Regions from separate parts of the Aneurinibacillus uraniidurans genome, predicted to be linked through region 3. Evidence: riboswitches for the same ligand, from Rfam matches in the RefSeq annotation. Region 3 holds a riboswitch; each other region holds the start of a gene.
The links. A riboswitch is a leader RNA that binds a small molecule or an ion and turns the genes downstream of it on or off. The one in region 3 is predicted to bind cobalamin.
Positions count from the first base shown of each region.

Region 1: linked by a shared signal. The riboswitch ahead of PO771_RS07415 (ribonucleoside-diphosphate reductase subunit alpha) and the one ahead of PO771_RS05290 ((2Fe-2S) ferredoxin domain-containing protein) in region 3 are both predicted to bind cobalamin.
Region 2: linked by a shared signal. The riboswitch ahead of cobT (nicotinate-nucleotide--dimethylbenzimidazole phosphoribosyltransferase) and the one ahead of PO771_RS05290 ((2Fe-2S) ferredoxin domain-containing protein) in region 3 are both predicted to bind cobalamin.

Region 1 covers NZ_CP116902.1:1,470,184-1,475,490, reverse strand. Annotated here, with positions in the region: gene PO771_RS07415 (ribonucleoside-diphosphate reductase subunit alpha) at 1-1,045, opposite strand, end outside; cobalamin riboswitch at 1,196-1,388, opposite strand; gene cydB (cytochrome d ubiquinol oxidase subunit II) at 1,443-2,471, opposite strand; gene PO771_RS07405 (cytochrome ubiquinol oxidase subunit I) at 2,461-3,804, opposite strand; gene htpX (protease HtpX) at 4,004-4,888, opposite strand; gene PO771_RS07395 (DsbA family oxidoreductase) at 5,125-5,307, shown strand, end outside.
Region 2 covers NZ_CP116902.1:478,961-484,267, forward strand. Annotated here, with positions in the region: gene PO771_RS02370 (GerAB/ArcD/ProY family transporter) at 1-541, shown strand, start outside; gene PO771_RS02375 (hypothetical protein) at 615-779, shown strand; gene pruA (L-glutamate gamma-semialdehyde dehydrogenase) at 930-2,480, shown strand; gene PO771_RS02385 (ornithine--oxo-acid transaminase) at 2,504-3,706, shown strand; cobalamin riboswitch at 3,735-3,906, shown strand; gene cobT (nicotinate-nucleotide--dimethylbenzimidazole phosphoribosyltransferase) at 4,019-5,086, shown strand; gene PO771_RS02395 (MDR family MFS transporter) at 5,221-5,307, shown strand, end outside.
Region 3 covers NZ_CP116902.1:1,057,373-1,062,679, forward strand. Annotated here, with positions in the region: gene PO771_RS05280 (NAD(P)H-dependent flavin oxidoreductase) at 1-695, shown strand, start outside; gene PO771_RS05285 (hypothetical protein) at 714-1,067, opposite strand; cobalamin riboswitch at 1,243-1,434, shown strand; gene PO771_RS05290 ((2Fe-2S) ferredoxin domain-containing protein) at 1,612-1,980, shown strand; gene PO771_RS05295 (energy-coupling factor ABC transporter permease) at 1,995-2,756, shown strand; gene PO771_RS05300 (energy-coupling factor ABC transporter substrate-binding protein) at 2,759-3,061, shown strand; gene cbiQ (cobalt ECF transporter T component CbiQ) at 3,051-3,839, shown strand; gene PO771_RS05310 (energy-coupling factor ABC transporter ATP-binding protein) at 3,839-4,687, shown strand; gene PO771_RS05315 (hypothetical protein) at 4,789-4,989, opposite strand; gene PO771_RS05320 (4Fe-4S binding protein) at 4,992-5,307, opposite strand, start outside.

The DNA.
Region 1 (5,307 bases), 410 kb from region 3:
TAAACAAATCAGGAATGCACACCCCAGGGAATATGTCATGCGCCCGCATGCGTTCATCTCCGTTATTCAGCTTAATATCGAGGAACGCCAAAATATCTTTATGCCAGACGTCCAAATACACCGCAATACTTCCCTTGCGTGTCCCTAACTGATCGACGCTCACCGCCGTATTATTCAGCTGGCGAATCCATGGGATTACGCCGCTTGATTTATTTTCATAGCCACGAATGGACGACCCTCGCGCTCTTACCTTCCCCATATACACACCAATTCCGCCGCCCATCTTGGACAAGCGCGCCGCATCCGTATTGGAATCATAAATCCCCTGAAGAGAATCATCTACTGTATCAATGAAGCAGCTCGACAATTGCCCGCCCCTTGCCTTGCCTGCATTTGCCATCGTCGGTGTCGCGACCGTCATATAATGATTGCTAAGCGCCCAGTACGCTTCTTTTACGAGCGCAAGTCGCTTCTCCGGCTGTTCCTGCATCATCAGCTGCATCGCAATCATTAAAAAGCGTTCCTGCGGCAATTCATAGATTCGTCCCGCAAAGTCACATGCCAAATATCGCTCCGTCAACGTCACAACGCCAATATAGGTAAACAAATGATCTCGCTCATGGTCGATCATGTCTCCTAATTCCTCTAACTCTCTTGAGCTGTATGTAGTCAGCAGCTGCTCCTGATAAATCCCTTGTTCCACAAGCTGCGCTACTAGACGAGAGAAGGAACCATACGGACGATCTGGATACGCCTTATAGCCACGATTGCGCGCGGCCTGTTTATATAACCCGTTCAAATAAGCACGGGCCGCTACATACGTCCAGTTCGCTTCTTCCTTCGATACAAGCTCCAGTGCTGTCATATAAATCGTGCGGGTAATCGCCTCTGCATGAAGCTCGCCCTCCGCAAGCTTAGCCAATACATATTTCCCTAGTACATCCGACTTTACACCGGCTATCCCTGTTGTCAAACGATCAATCGAGCGCAATAGCCTTTCTTTATCAAATTGCAGAGCACGGTTGTCAGGCTTATATACGATCATTTATTTCTCCTCCTGTTCATCAGGATAGAACCACGCAAAAAAGCATCTTTCCCGTCGTCCAAGAAAGATGCTTGTTCATGTCAAAGTAAAGAGCCTTATGATGTTGAAAACTACTCTTCACTGACACTTCACCATCTCCCGTGGCTACTTCCTGTGTCTTACTCTGCGGCAGGTCTCCTGACTCAGGTTCATTGCATGCTTCGCCTTCCCATTTTTTTCAAACAGTGGCATCGTAGAAGCATACTCCCCTTTACAGTGGCGGGACCGTGTCGGACTTGCACCGAACTTCCCTTTTAAGTACCTGGAGCGTTCTCACAGGCACACCACAAAGCACTATATGTAGTTGTATGAGTTATACGATACAACAACATATCCAAATAAACAAGAGTTGTATTCTTTATTCATATCCTTTTGCATTCTCAGGTGAGATCTTCTCCCGAAAAATGCGGTACAACCAGAGCTGATACGTCAGGACGATCGGAACCATGACAAGTGCGACACCGAGCATAATCGTCAAGTTCAACTTACTTGCCGCCGCTTCAAATAACGTAACACTCGACGCAGGGTCCAAAGCAGATGGAAGCATATTCGGAAACATTCCCGCAAATCCTCCCGCCATCAGCAACGCAATCGAAGCACACACACCACCGAAGGCGATTCCCGGACGATCTTGATTCAGTGCAATCATGACAAACAAGAGGAATGTCATAGACAGCAAAGGCAGAAGCCAGAGCGCGGGATACTGGACGAACTTGTCGAACAACGGCGTTAGATTGTTTGTTGCTACCATAAAAATGGCAAGCAGCGCCATCGCAAAAAACCATACTTTCTTTGCTACATTCAGCGCACGCGTCCGAATCTCCCCGACTGTTTTAAACGCAATCCACGAACTTCCAGATAGCAGAAACAGTGTCACGAATACGAGTCCGCCAGCTATGCCATACGGATGCAGCAAGGACAATAGCGTACCGTGATAGCCCGTCTCATCAATTCTCAATCCATAAAACAAATTGGCAAACGCTACCCCAAACAACAGCGCAATGGCAAAACTGCCTGTGAAAAAACTCCACTTCCAAAACGATTTCCAGCGCGGATGATCCATTTTGTGCATGAACTCAAGTCCCGCCGCACGAAAAAACAAGCTGAACAAAATCAACATCAGCGGTGTATACAAATAGCTAAACATCAACGCATACGTCAGGGGAAACGCCGCAAACGTCGCCCCACCTGCTGTAATCAGCCAGACTTCATTTCCGCCCCAGAACGGTCCGATTGACTCCTGAAGCTGGCGCTGCTCTCGCTCATCTTTTGCAAGAAACGGAAACAGCATTCCGGTTCCGAGTCCATATGCATCAAGCACGAAATATACCGTCCAGATTACTCCCCACAGTCCAAACCAGATCATGGCTAACATATCATGAGACATGCTGCAATTCCCCCTTTCCTTCCTTGTAAGCCTTCGGACCAGACTTGGCGTATTTCACAAGAAGGATGACATCTGCGATAATCAGAATGCTATAGAACAATACGAGACCTAAGAGCGAGAATATAACTTGTGATACTGAAATCGGTGAGATAGCGTTGACCGTTTTCATTAAGCCATATACAACCCATGGCTGACGACCCGCTTCTGCCACGACCCAACCGAGATTAATCGCCACATATGGAAGCAGCATACTGTATAACACTACTTTTAAATAACGAGATGAGGACACAAGCTGATTTTTCCGCACGAGATAAAATCCGTACCAGACAAGTGCCAGGAAATACATCCCAAGTGCCACCATCGATCGGAAGCTATAAAATACGAGATTTACATTCGGACGCTCATCAGCCGGAATATCCTTTAAACCTGTCACTTTTCCGGTAAAGTTATTCGTATAAAAGAAACTGCCCATATACGGAATTGATAACGCCTCAATATTCCGTTCATTCTTCGGATCAGGAATCGAAATAATCGAGAACGGCATTGATTGTTGCGTTTCCCATACTGCCTCCATCGCGGCGGCTTTCGCTGGCTGCTTCTCTGCTGTATGCACCCCATGCTCATGACCAATAAATGGAGTAGCCGTAGCGGCCAACAATCCAAGAGCGAGTGCAATCGAAAATGATTTTTCAAAAAATGGAACATTTTGCTTGCGAATCAGATGATACGCGCTAATACCCATCACAAAGAAGGAACCGACAATGTAGCTGGCTACAACCGTGTGGAAAAACATATACCATGCATACGAGTTCGTCACCAATTCATAAAAGCTATTCAGCTCCGCGCGACCGTTGCGGATCACGTAACCAACCGGATGCTGCATAAATCCATTAGCCGTAATAATCCATAAGGCCGAAATATTCGTACCAATGGCAACCATCCAGATCGAGAAAGCACGCATCTTCGGCGAAATTTTATCGCGCCCAAATAACCAGAGCCCCATGAAGGTTGATTCTAAAAAGAAGGCAACGAGCGCTTCAATCGCAAGAGGTGAGCCAAAAATATCCCCCATATACTTCGAATACTCCGACCAGTTCGTTCCGAATTGAAACTCCATCGTAATCCCTGTGACCACTCCAAGCACGAAGTTAATCGAAAATAACTTACCCCAGAAATCAGCCATCTGGCGATACAAAGGCTGACGTGTGCGAGCGTACTGCGTTTCCATATACGCTACTAAAATAACCAGACCAATCGTAAGAGGGACGAACAGGAAATGATAAAACACCGTGACCGCAAACTGAATCCGACTCAACATGATAACACTTGTCATACCAACACTCCTCCTTGGCTTACGCGTTGCTGTATTGGTGCTACAAGCGCAATATACCTATAAAGTGTGTTGAAATCGTGTAGACATAGTGAATCATTCGTGATAACAGGATGAAATAATCTCCTGTTCATTAGATTGTCATGAAAAAGGCCTGAGCCTGCCATTTTCCGGCAAAGCTCGGGCCTTTATTTTTTGTATACTACTTCATAGATTGCAAACGCTGAATGCGATCATCCAAATCCGGATGGCTCGCAAACAAGCTAAGAAATCCGTTTCTACCGCTGCTGATTTTAAAAGCCGCCACCGATTTCTGTTCCGTATCTACCAACTCTACCGTATGCTTTAGTGATTGCAGTGCATGAATCATTCGGTCCTTACCTGTCAGGCGAGCCGCCCCGGCATCTGCCTGATATTCACGATAACGAGAGAACGCCATCACCACAATGCTACCTAAAATCGAGAACAAAATATCAAAGATAATCGACGCAATAAACTGCACGATCGGAGCCATATCTTCTCGAACAAAGCGAGACGCTACATAGGCACATATGCGCGATAAGAATACGACGAATGTATTAATGACACCTTGCAATAATGTCATCGTCACCATATCCCCATTGGCAATATGTGCGATCTCATGCGCTAATACGCCCTTCACCGCATCCTCGTCCATCTCTTCTAGCAAACCACTCGACACCGCTACAAGGGAACGACTTTTGCTCGGACCTGTCGCAAAAGCATTTACTTCCGGTGAATCATACACCCCAACTTCCGGCATAACACGCAATCCTGCTTTGCGAGCTAAACTATATACTTCTTCAAGCAACGCTTTTTCGTGTGATCGAAGCGGACCATTCGGATCAATAACTTGCACACCCATCGACCATTTCGCTATGATACGTGAAAGCGAAAGCGAAATCAATGCGCCAGAAAAGCCGACCACGCCGCTGAATACGAGTAACGCTCCAAAGTTAATTCCTCGAGATGTAACGTAATACTGCACCCCTAGTAAACTTGTAATGACCCCGATTGTGACCATTACGAGGATGTTCACAAGCATGAATAAACCAATTCTTTTAAACACATTTCCACTCCTTCTTTACTTTTGCCCTGCTAACAAATAAAGAAAGCAGTTTAGACAACTCTGCTTCCTTCTGCATCCAACAAGCTATAGTTTTTATACGAAAAAATTTATTCATAGTTTCATTTTTTTGAATAAAGTATCCGTTAAAGTTTTTATCATAAATGAATTGACTTTCATCCTAGTTGTAACTATTATAGTTACAACAAAAGAATTAAAAAGGAAAGGTGCGGTCATACATGACGATAAAAATTAAAGCTTACTCTGATTTTATTTGTCCATTTTGTTTTTTAGGTACAGGCCCATTAGATGAAATCATCAAGGAAAAAGATGTAGAAGTAGAATGGATGCCATTTGAATTACGTCCTAGCCCTCATGAAAAAATTGACCCATGGCAAGATCCTGCAAAATTAAGTTCATGG
Region 2 (5,307 bases), 580 kb from region 3:
CATACGTGCTTCTCTTCCGCTTATGGGGTTCCCGTTTTTTGAGTTGGTAGTTTTTTCGATGTTTATTCCGTATGTTGATAAGCAAGACAAGGTTGGAAAAGCACTTGTTATCGGGGCAGGTGCAGGAGGATTTGTGTTATTCATTCTTACATTTTTATCAGTGCTTGTACTTGGCCCTACTGCTACCGCAGGAAATGCGTATCCTAGCTATCTGTTGGCGAAAAAAATCAATATCGCGAATTTTATTACGCGCATCGAAGCGATTATGGCGATTATGTGGTTTATTACCATTTTCTTTAAGCTGTCCCTTGCCTTTTATGCATCTATCTTAGGACTTGCTCAATTGGTAAAGCTAAAAGAGTACCGTATCTTGACGCTACCTTTCAGTATGATTTTGATTGTAGCTTCTCTCGTGCTTGTGCCGAATACGCCCTACCTTATAGAGTTTAATGAATCCATTTGGTGGCTATATTCTGCTACCTATGGACTGGTTTTCCCAACTTTATTATTGGTGGTAGCTATGTTGCGAAAAAAAGTGTAAAGCGTTATCTCCATATTCTTCGCGATATTCAGCCATACTACGAGTGAAATCGTATCACGAAGGAGGATAATAAGTGGAAGATAAAAAACTGAATTCAAAAGAAATCAAAGAATGGGATCCACTCGATACACCGCAAATCGCTAACGCGGAAGAAGAGAAAACGATTGACGAGCGGCTTGCTGCTGTTAATGAGAACATTGACAGGATCAGGCATGGTGTAAGGATAGAATCAGAATAAAGTAGTAAGGGATTGTCTCGCGAGCTGTTTTGGAGCTTTTGAGACAATTTTTTTTGCGTTAAAACATCTTTCCCGATACGGACAAGGAAAGTTGGCACATTCCATACATACGTTTAAATATAGGAAAATGAAATTTTAGGAGGGAATCCGATGATTCCATACCGTCCTGAACCATTCACCAACTTCCTCGAAGAACAAAATATGAAAAAAATAAATGAAGCGCTCGAAAAAGTACAGACGGAACTTGGCCGTGATTATCCATTGGTCATTGGTGGCGAAAAAATCATGACTGAGAAGAAAATGATCTCGATCAACCCATCTGCAAAAAACGAAGTCATTGGACGTACAGCGAGTGCGAGTCAGGAGCTTGCCGAAAAAGCGCTGCAAAATGCGGCCCAAACGTTTCAAACATGGTCCCGTGTTCCGGCTCACCAACGTTCGCGCTATCTAGTAAAAGCGGCGGCCATCATGCGTCGACGTAAGCATGAGTTTTCCGCCTGGTTAATGCTTGAAGCAGGCAAGAACCGTGTGGAAGCGGATGCGGACACAGCGGAAGCTATCGACTTTATGGAGTATTACGCACGCCAGATGACTGAGCTGGCTGATCGTGGACGACAGACACTTGTGCCCATGGAGGGCGAAGATAACGATCTAACATATATACCGCTTGGCGTGGGTGTTATTATCCCGCCGTGGAATTTTGCACTTGCAATCGTTGTCGGGATGACAACAGCCGCAATTGTCACCGGGAATACCGTGATTTTGAAGCCGGCAAGTCAGACGCCGGTGATCGCATACAAATTTTATGAACTGCTTGTAGAAGCGGGCGTTCCAGCAGGTGTCGTGAATTTTCTGCCAGGTGATCCGACAGAAATCGGTGACTTCCTGGTGGACCACCGCCTGACACGCTTCATTAGCTTCACCGGTTCCCGTGCAATCGGCCTGCGTATTCATGAGCGTTCGTCCAAAGTTGCTTCAGGCCAGATCTGGATGAAGCGTCTGATCGCAGAGATGGGCGGCAAGGATGCGATTGTCGTGGATAAGGATGCAGACCTTGAACTAGCGGTACAGGGCATTGTAGCATCGGCATTCAGCTTCTCGGGCCAGAAATGTTCAGCATGTTCCCGCGCGATCATTCATGAGGATGTATATGAAGATGTGCTAAATCGTTGTGTGGAGCTGACGAAAAATCTGAAAGTCGGCGACGTGCGCGACGCGTCTAACTACACGGGGCCGGTGATTGACGAGAAAGCGTTCAATAAGATCATGGAGTACATCAAGATTGGTCATCAGGAAGGACGCCTCGTAGCAGGTGGTAAACCAGCGGGTGACACCGGATTTTTTATCGAACCGACGATTTTTGCGGATGTAAACCCGAATGCACGCATCATGCAGGAAGAAATATTTGGACCATTCGTGGCGTTTACAAAAGTACGTGATTTTGATCATGCGATGGAAGTGGCGAACAATACCGGCTATGGATTAACAGGCTCCTTTTATTCACGCAACCGGGAACTGATCGAGCGGGCACGTGTGGAGTTTCATGTCGGCAATTTGTATATGAATCGCAAATGCACCGGTGCCATTGTCGGGGTGCATCCGTTTGGTGGCTTCAATATGTCTGGTACAGATTCGAAAGCAGGCGGCCCGGATTACTTGCTACAGTTTACGCAGCCGAAGCTGATCTCGGAAGCGCTGTAGAAGGGAGAAGGGGGACATATATCATGCCAGCGGAAAGCAGAAGTGATTCGATCATTAAGCAGACAGAACAATACGGAGCGCATAACTATCATCCGTTGCCGATTGTTATTGCCCGGGCAAAAGGCGTCTGGGTGGAAGATGCGGAAGGGACAACATATCTGGATATGTTGAGCGCTTATTCTGCGCTTAACTATGGTCACTGTCACCCGAAAATCATTCAGGCACTGAAAGACCAGGCAGATAAAGTTACGCTTACATCACGGGCATTCTACCATGATCGGCTGGGCGAATTTTATGAAAAAGTAGCAAAGCTAACCGGAAAAAACATGGTGATTCCGATGAACACAGGTGCGGAGGCAGTCGAAACGGCGATTAAGGCGGCTCGTCGCTGGGCGTATGATGTGAAAGGAGTGGAAGCAAACCAGGCGAATATTATCGTGTGCGAAGGAAATTTCCACGGGCGCACGACAACGATCACCTCGTTCTCGTCAGAAGAAAGCTACCGACGCGGCTTCGGGCCGTTTACACCGGGCTTTACGCTAATTCCATATGGGGACATTCAGGCACTGCAGGATGCGATCACACCGCATACGGCTGCTTTTTTGGTGGAGCCGATTCAGGGGGAAGCAGGGATTATCATTCCACCAGCGGGATTCCTCAAGCAGGCGAGCGAAATTTGTAAGCAGAGTAATATCTTGCTTATCGCCGACGAAATTCAGACCGGATTAGGTCGCACAGGGAAGCAGTTTGCGACAGATTGGGATGGCATTCAGCCGGACATCTATATCATAGGTAAGGCATTGGGTGGAGGGGTATATCCGATCTCTGCGGTAGTGGCAGATGCGGAGATTCTTGGTGTATTCGAGCCAGGTTCGCATGGCTCAACGTTCGGGGGTAATCCGCTTGGTTGTGCGGTAGCAATTGCTGCGCTTGATGTACTAGAAGAGGAGCAGCTCATACAGCGTTCCCGTACGTTTGGTGATTACTTTAGGCAGCAGCTGCTTACGATTAAGAGTCCGCTTATTAAGGAAGTGCGTGGCCGTGGTTTGTTCATCGGTGTGGAGCTGACCGAAAAAGCACGCCCGTACTGTGAACGTCTTAAAGATCATGGGCTTTTGTGCAAAGAAACGCATGACACAACCATTCGTTTTGCGCCGCCCCTTATCATTTCTCAACCGGAGCTGGACTGGGCGATTATGCGGATTCGTCAGGTCTTGCAAAAATAATCCTATCGCGGTATGCTTACCATAACATGACGTATACAACGCAATAGGTGCCCCGATCCGGGGAGAATAGGGAAGAAAACACGCGGGCCCGCCACTGTAACCGAGGAGCCGTTCATAGTCACTGGAGCAATTCCGGGAAGGCTGTGAACAGATGGCTATGATCCGGCAGCCAGGAGACCTGCCTATTGCAAGCATTGCCGTTCACGTGGAACGAACGGATACGAACCGGATATGGCACGTCCAGGTCTTCTTTGACCTGGGCGTTTTTTGCGTTGTCGCGCATGAACATACATAAATGGAGGAGAGCATACGATGAGTACAGCGACTACAACTAAAATTACGAACACCCTACAGGGAATTCAAGTCCTTGATCAGAATGCGATGGCTGCGGCCCGCGCACGTGTTGATTTTTTAACGAAGCCGCCAGGAAGTTTGGGTGAGCTAGAGGAAATGGTCATTCGTTTGGCAGGCGTTCAGCGTACGGCGCAGCCGACACTGGATAAAAAAGCAGTTACGGTGATGTGTGGTGATCATGGGGTAACGGAAGAAGGAGTCAGTGCATTTGGGTCCGAATTGACAGGCATGATGATGGGGAATTTTACGCGCAAGGGAGCGGCGATCAATGTGTTCTCCCGCCAGATGGGTGCTGACGTTATTGTAGTGGACGTCGGAAGTGCATGTGAGACACCGGCAGATGTGCGGAATGAGAAAGTGAAGAACGGTACCGATAATATGGCCAAAGGTCCGGCAATGAGTCGGGAAGAGGCAATGGCTGCGATCGAAGTTGGTATTCGTCTAGCAGAGGAGCTGGCCTCACAAGGTTATCAAGCAGTGGCACTCGGTGACATGGGAATCGGCAATACAACGCCGAGTGCAGCACTTGTAGCCGCTGTGACAGGTAAAGCGGTGGTGGAGATTACAGGATGCGGTACAGGGATTGATGAGGAGAAGCGTCAGGCGAAAGCAGGAGTGATTGAACGATCACTCCAGATTAACGACATCGATAGCAGCTGGCGTGAACGAATGGATGCAGTTGATGTGCTTGCTCGTGTTGGTGGACTGGAAATCGCAGGACTAGTTGGGGTGACACTTGGGGCGGCTGCACAAGGGATAGCTGTGATCGTCGATGGTGTCATTGCGGGTGCGGCTGCGATCATGGCATTTGAGATGTGTGAGAACGTGCAGGGATACTTGTTTGCGTCTCATCTCTCTCAGGAACCGGCACATAAGGCAGCTCTGACGCATATGTCACTTACTCCTGTCCTCCATTTACGGATGCGTCTGGGTGAAGGATCGGGTGCGGTGCTTTTGTATCCGCTGCTTGAAGCATCTCTGCGTATGATGTATGAGATGGCGACATTCTCTGATCTTGGATTATAGTAGAAAGAAATAAAAACCTGTTTGCCCTACTTGTGAGGCAGACAGGTTTTTTGTATCATGATATACTGCGAAAATGATCCAAAGTGGCATGATAAGGATACATACGGAAAGTGTAATAGAAGGGGTGTGGAAAGATGGCAGAAAAGCATATGAACCGTCGAAATGTCACCATCGCCATGATGGTCGCCACGTTTCTAGCTGCGATCGAAGTGACGATTGTG
Region 3 (5,307 bases):
TTCCGGTAATAAGTACAGCGTTTGGTTTGCTTTCAGCAGAAGCGATGCAGCGAGCACATGATGCTGGAATCAAAGTAATTGCGATGGCAACGACGGTAAAGGAAGCGATGGCAGCGGAAAAGCATGGAGTTCATATCGTAGTGGCACAGGGCAGTGACGCAGGGGGACACCGGGGAACATGGGACACTACCGCACATCCAATGGGCGCAAATATCGGTACATTTTCACTTGTGCCGCAAATGGTAGATGCTGTTCACATCCCGGTCGTGGCGGCAGGTGGCATTATGGATGGGCGCGGACTAGCGGCAGCGCTTATGCTTGGTGCATCTGGTGTACAGTTGGGCACACGCTTTCTAACCGCCGCTGAATCCGGCGCTCATCCTGTTTATCAGCGGGCACTGCTCGGTAGCACAGAAGAAGATACGGTCATCACCCGTGCTTTTTCCGGTCGTCCGGCACGGGGAGTTCGCAATGCATTCATTGAACATGTGGAATCATCCGAGATGGAACCGCTTTCATTTCCGACTCAAAATACAGTGACAGGCGACATTCGACGCGCGGCGGCGGCGCAAAATAATGAACAGTACATGTCGCTTTGGGCCGGACAGGCAACTCGGATGCTTACTGATCAGGAAGAGGCAAGTTCTATTCTGACGCAGATTGTGACAGCAGCGGGTAAGCTGCTCGAAAAATAAAAACAACGAGGCGGTTGTTTATAAAATCGTCAGTTCAAAAATAATAACAACTAGCATGTAAATAATCATCATGATATTGAGATATAGGAACAGATGATGACTTCTGACAACATGCCAGAAGCGGCGTTTTGGACCGCGGGCAGCTTCTGCGAAAGCTGCCTTTTTCTGTTGAGCGCTGCGTCTTGCATTCGCATCACCGGGCTGTCGCATCAGCAGTGCGAGGTCAAGCGCACGCCGATAGTAAAGCTCAGCACGTTCTAGGTCACCATCTTGTTCGGCCTGCCTGGCGAGTGCATAAAGAAACTCGGGACCGGTGTATTGCATAGGGTCAGATTGTTGTACCGGAGGGAGAGGATTGTGGTTACCGGACATGGCAGTTCACCTCCTATAAGGGGTACATGAAGCTTTGTACCTTATACGTTATATATATGCGAGCAGAGTTACTTACTACTGTGCAAAAATTGCTTATCTTTAAAAAAGAGAGAACGCAGGGGAAAAAGAGTGGACAAATCCATTAGATAAATGATACATTTTTCTTGGAAAGTAATACGGATATCAAAGTTCAGGTGCTGGGGTTTTACCCCGGCTTAAAAGGGAAGTCCGGTGTAAATCCGGCGCGGTCCCGCCACTGTAACTGCTGAGTTCTTTCGCATAATGTCACTGTTTCGTATCGGGATGGGAAGACGCGGAAGCGCGATGACGCAGGAGTCAGGAGACCTGCCTGTCTTTTTGTATCGCCATTTGGTTTCTTCGGGGGTGAGAAGCAGAGGCGTGAGCCGGTTTTGGTACAGCCGGACATAGGAACAGGAAACAGCCACCCTTGTGTTAGGGCGGTTTTTTTTATTTGACGCACATATCTACTAAGGTTATGGCATAAAACGTAATATTTACGATTTATAAAAGAGAGGGGATTGCGATGGCAACCTGGGATCTGACAGGGACACAGCATCATCTGTTGATTTGTAATGGGGGAAGCTGTATGCGGGCAGGAGGAGAGGATGTAACGCAGGCGATCCGAAATGAAATTGCTGCACACCATGCTGATGCGTTAATTCATACAACACGCACGCGCTGCAATGGGCGGTGTGAGGATGCGTGTGTCGTTATTTCATATCCAGCTGGTCGCTGGTATAAAGACATGACTCCAGAGGCAGGGCGAGCTCTCGTGCGTGACCATCTTGGAGACGTAAGTACGGACCTACATAACCAAACCGTATATACATATGTAGATAAATGTGGTTTTGTACCGGCAGAAGGTGCTGCGGTAGGACGCTGTAAATTATGAAGGGGTGGACAGAGATGAGAAAAAAACAATGGGGGTCAGGGCTGCTTGCTGTAGCTGGATTTCTACTGTACTTGTTGATTAATGAACCGCAGACCGCATATGGCATGCACATCATGGAAGGGTTTCTTCCGGTGAAATGGGCGGTATTCTGGTGGGTTGTGTTCGTGCCGTTTTTTGTACTTGGCTTGCGCTCGATCAGACGAATTACGAAGGAACGCCCGGAAGCAAAGTTAATGCTTGGATTAGCAGGGGCCTTCACATTCGTATTATCTGCCCTGAAAATTCCTTCGGTCACGGGCAGTAGTTCACATCCGACAGGAACAGGGTTTGGTGCAATCGTGTTCGGGCCGCTTGTGATGAGTGTGCTCGGTGCAATCGTACTGTTATTTCAGGCCCTTCTGCTGGCGCATGGTGGATTGACGACACTTGGGGCGAATGCGATGTCGATGGCGGTTATCGGCCCGTTTGTTGCATATGGCATCTATCGGGCGGTGATGAAAGCGAACGGAAGTCAAAAACTTGCGATTTTTCTGGCCGCAGCACTTGGAGATTTGGCAACATATGTTGTGACATCCTTGCAGTTGGCGCTGGCATTTCCAGCGGCAAGTGGCGGTGTTATGGCATCATTTCTGAAATTTGCGGGGATTTTTGCCATTACACAAATTCCTCTTGCGATTAGTGAAGGGTTGTTGACGGTGCTTGTCTGGAATTGGCTTCAGTCGTATAACCGCACGGAACTGGAAGAAATTCAGTCGCTGCAAAAACGGGGGGCATAGTGATGAAAAAATGGACGAATTGGCTGCTAGTGACAGGCGTAGTGCTGCTGGCAGTTATTCCGCTGCTTCTTGTGAAAAATTCGAATTTTGGTGGGTCTGATGGTGCGGCAGAGGAAGCGATCAGTGAAGTCGCACCGAATTATAAGCCGTGGTTCGCCCCGCTTGCAGAGCCGCCAGGTAGTGAGACAGAAAGTCTGCTATTTGCTGTGCAAGCAGCGCTTGGTGCTGGGGTGGTCGGATATGGAATAGGCTTCTATCGAGGCCGAAGTGAGCAGAGGAAAAAGGGTGAACGGGATGCAGCTTGATGCGTATGCGTATGGCAATCACTTGCGAATGCTACCACCGACGTACAAAGCTGGATTTGCGATGGGCGTATTGTCCATCGCTTTTCTTTCGCATGTGCCGGTTCAGTTGATGATTTTTTGCTGGATGAGCATATGGATTGTAAAGTATGCCGGCATTCCGTCACGATTGTACATACGTTTGATTGGCTTGGCGTTTGTATTTGTTGTACTCAGTCTTCCAGCTTTGCTAGTGGAAGTAACGCAGGGCAAGCATGTGCCAGCTGCAAATGCTGCTTGTGGTTTTGCGGTTGCAGACTGGTATGTTTATGTAAGTAAAAACGGACTGGATCAGGCAGGGAGATTAGCAGCTCGTGCGCTGGCGGCTACGTCCTGCCTGTATTTTTTAATGCTTACTGTACCGTTCAATGAGCTGCTGCATGTGCTGCGCCGACTGCGCATACCCGAAATTGTACTGGAATTGATGCTAGTAATGTACCGCTTTATTTTTGTTTTGCTTGACGTAGCTGCGAATATCCGAGTAGCGCAGCTATCGCGTGGTGGACATAATGGATTTCGGAATACCATGCAGGATATGGGCCGGCTTTTTGTACAAGTATTTGTTTGTGCGATGGAGAAGCAGCGCAAGCTTGCCATTGGACTTGCCGCGCGTGGATTCGAAGGAACGATTCGAGTCTATCAGGTGCGGGATTATAAAATGCCGCCACGTTATCATGTGGAAGTGGTGATTGGGGTGCTCGCTTTAATCGGGATGGAATGGTGGATGAGAGGTGGCCTGTAATGCAGATGATATTGGAGTTTGAAGATGTGAGATATACATATCCGGGCGGTAGGAGCGAAGCGCTCTGCGGGCTTACGCTTCAAGTGCCGGAAGGGAAGAAGTGTGTATTGCTCGGGCATAACGGATGCGGGAAATCTACACTTTTTTTGCATGGAAACGGAATTTATCGGCCAGATGCGGGGGAGGTGCGCTGGCGCGGGCAGGCACTGTCGTATAAGCGAAAGGATCTACTTGAGCTGCGTCGTCAAGTTGGCATCGTATTTCAAGACCCGGAGCAACAAGTAGTGGCAAGTACAGTGTTGGAGGACATCTCGTATGGGATGTGCAATCTGGGCGTGCCAGAGCAGGAGATGAAGGAGCGAATCGAAGCGGTGCTGGATCGGTTTTCTCTACGTGAGTTCGCTGAACGTCCGATTCATCAGCTGAGTCTTGGACAGAAGAAGCGGGTTGCGCTGGCGGGTGTGATGGTACTTGCGCCTGTACTCTTGCTGCTGGATGAGCCGACTGCTTATCTGGATCGGCTACATACGGAGCGTCTGCTGGCTGAGTTAGACGAGATTCATCGTGCTGGTACGACGGTATTGATGGCAACGCATGATTTGGATGTGGCGTATGCGTGGGCAGATTGGATCTTTGTGATGAATAAAGGGCAGCTTGTGTGTGCAGGTACGCCAGATGAAGTGTTTCGTGACCGAGACAGGCTTATGAGCTGGCAACTTGGTCAGCCACAGCTGTATGAAGTGTGGCGGGAAGTGGCTCCGCTTCTACAGGATGAAAAGAGCGTTGCCCCGCGCACAGTGGCGCAGATGATCGAGCGAATACGAAAAATAGGAGAGAAGAAAATATAAAAGCAATCAGAGAATAAAGGCTGTTCCAAAGCCAGAGCATGGCGAATGGGACAGCCTCTTTTTTATCGAATCGACAGCGTTTCAAAATTACTTGCTTGCGATTAGTCTTTCGAACGGGTTATTTTCCCGGTGAGGAGGACGTACCCGGCTCCAACTAAAGCGGCGACAGAGGAGGCACAGCCAAATCCGCAGGAGCCGCAGACACCACTGCATACACTGCCCGTACCGGCTGTCACCGCGGTGGTCATAGTAATGCCAGTGGCTCCTATTCCAGTAGTCCAATTTTTAAGGGAGGTACTCATGTCTAGGCTCCTTCCTTTAATGGATCTAGCTGTGGAGTCGCAGCGGGTGGTGTCGCTGACCAGCCGCGCTCACCTGTTCCATAGCGAATCGCTCCGGTTGGGCAGGCGGATGTACACTGGCGGCATGTGATACAGTTATGGATCGAGTACGAGATTCCGTTCCGTTTGCCATCATTAAGTTTGAGTGCCCCCATTGGACATGTGTTAACGCAGCCTGCGCAAGAGATGCAGGCTGATTTTTTATATGTGAGCTTGTATGTGAACGGCAGACGAGCCCCGATGCTGTGGAGGAAGCTCTGGGCAGCGCCAACCGGACAC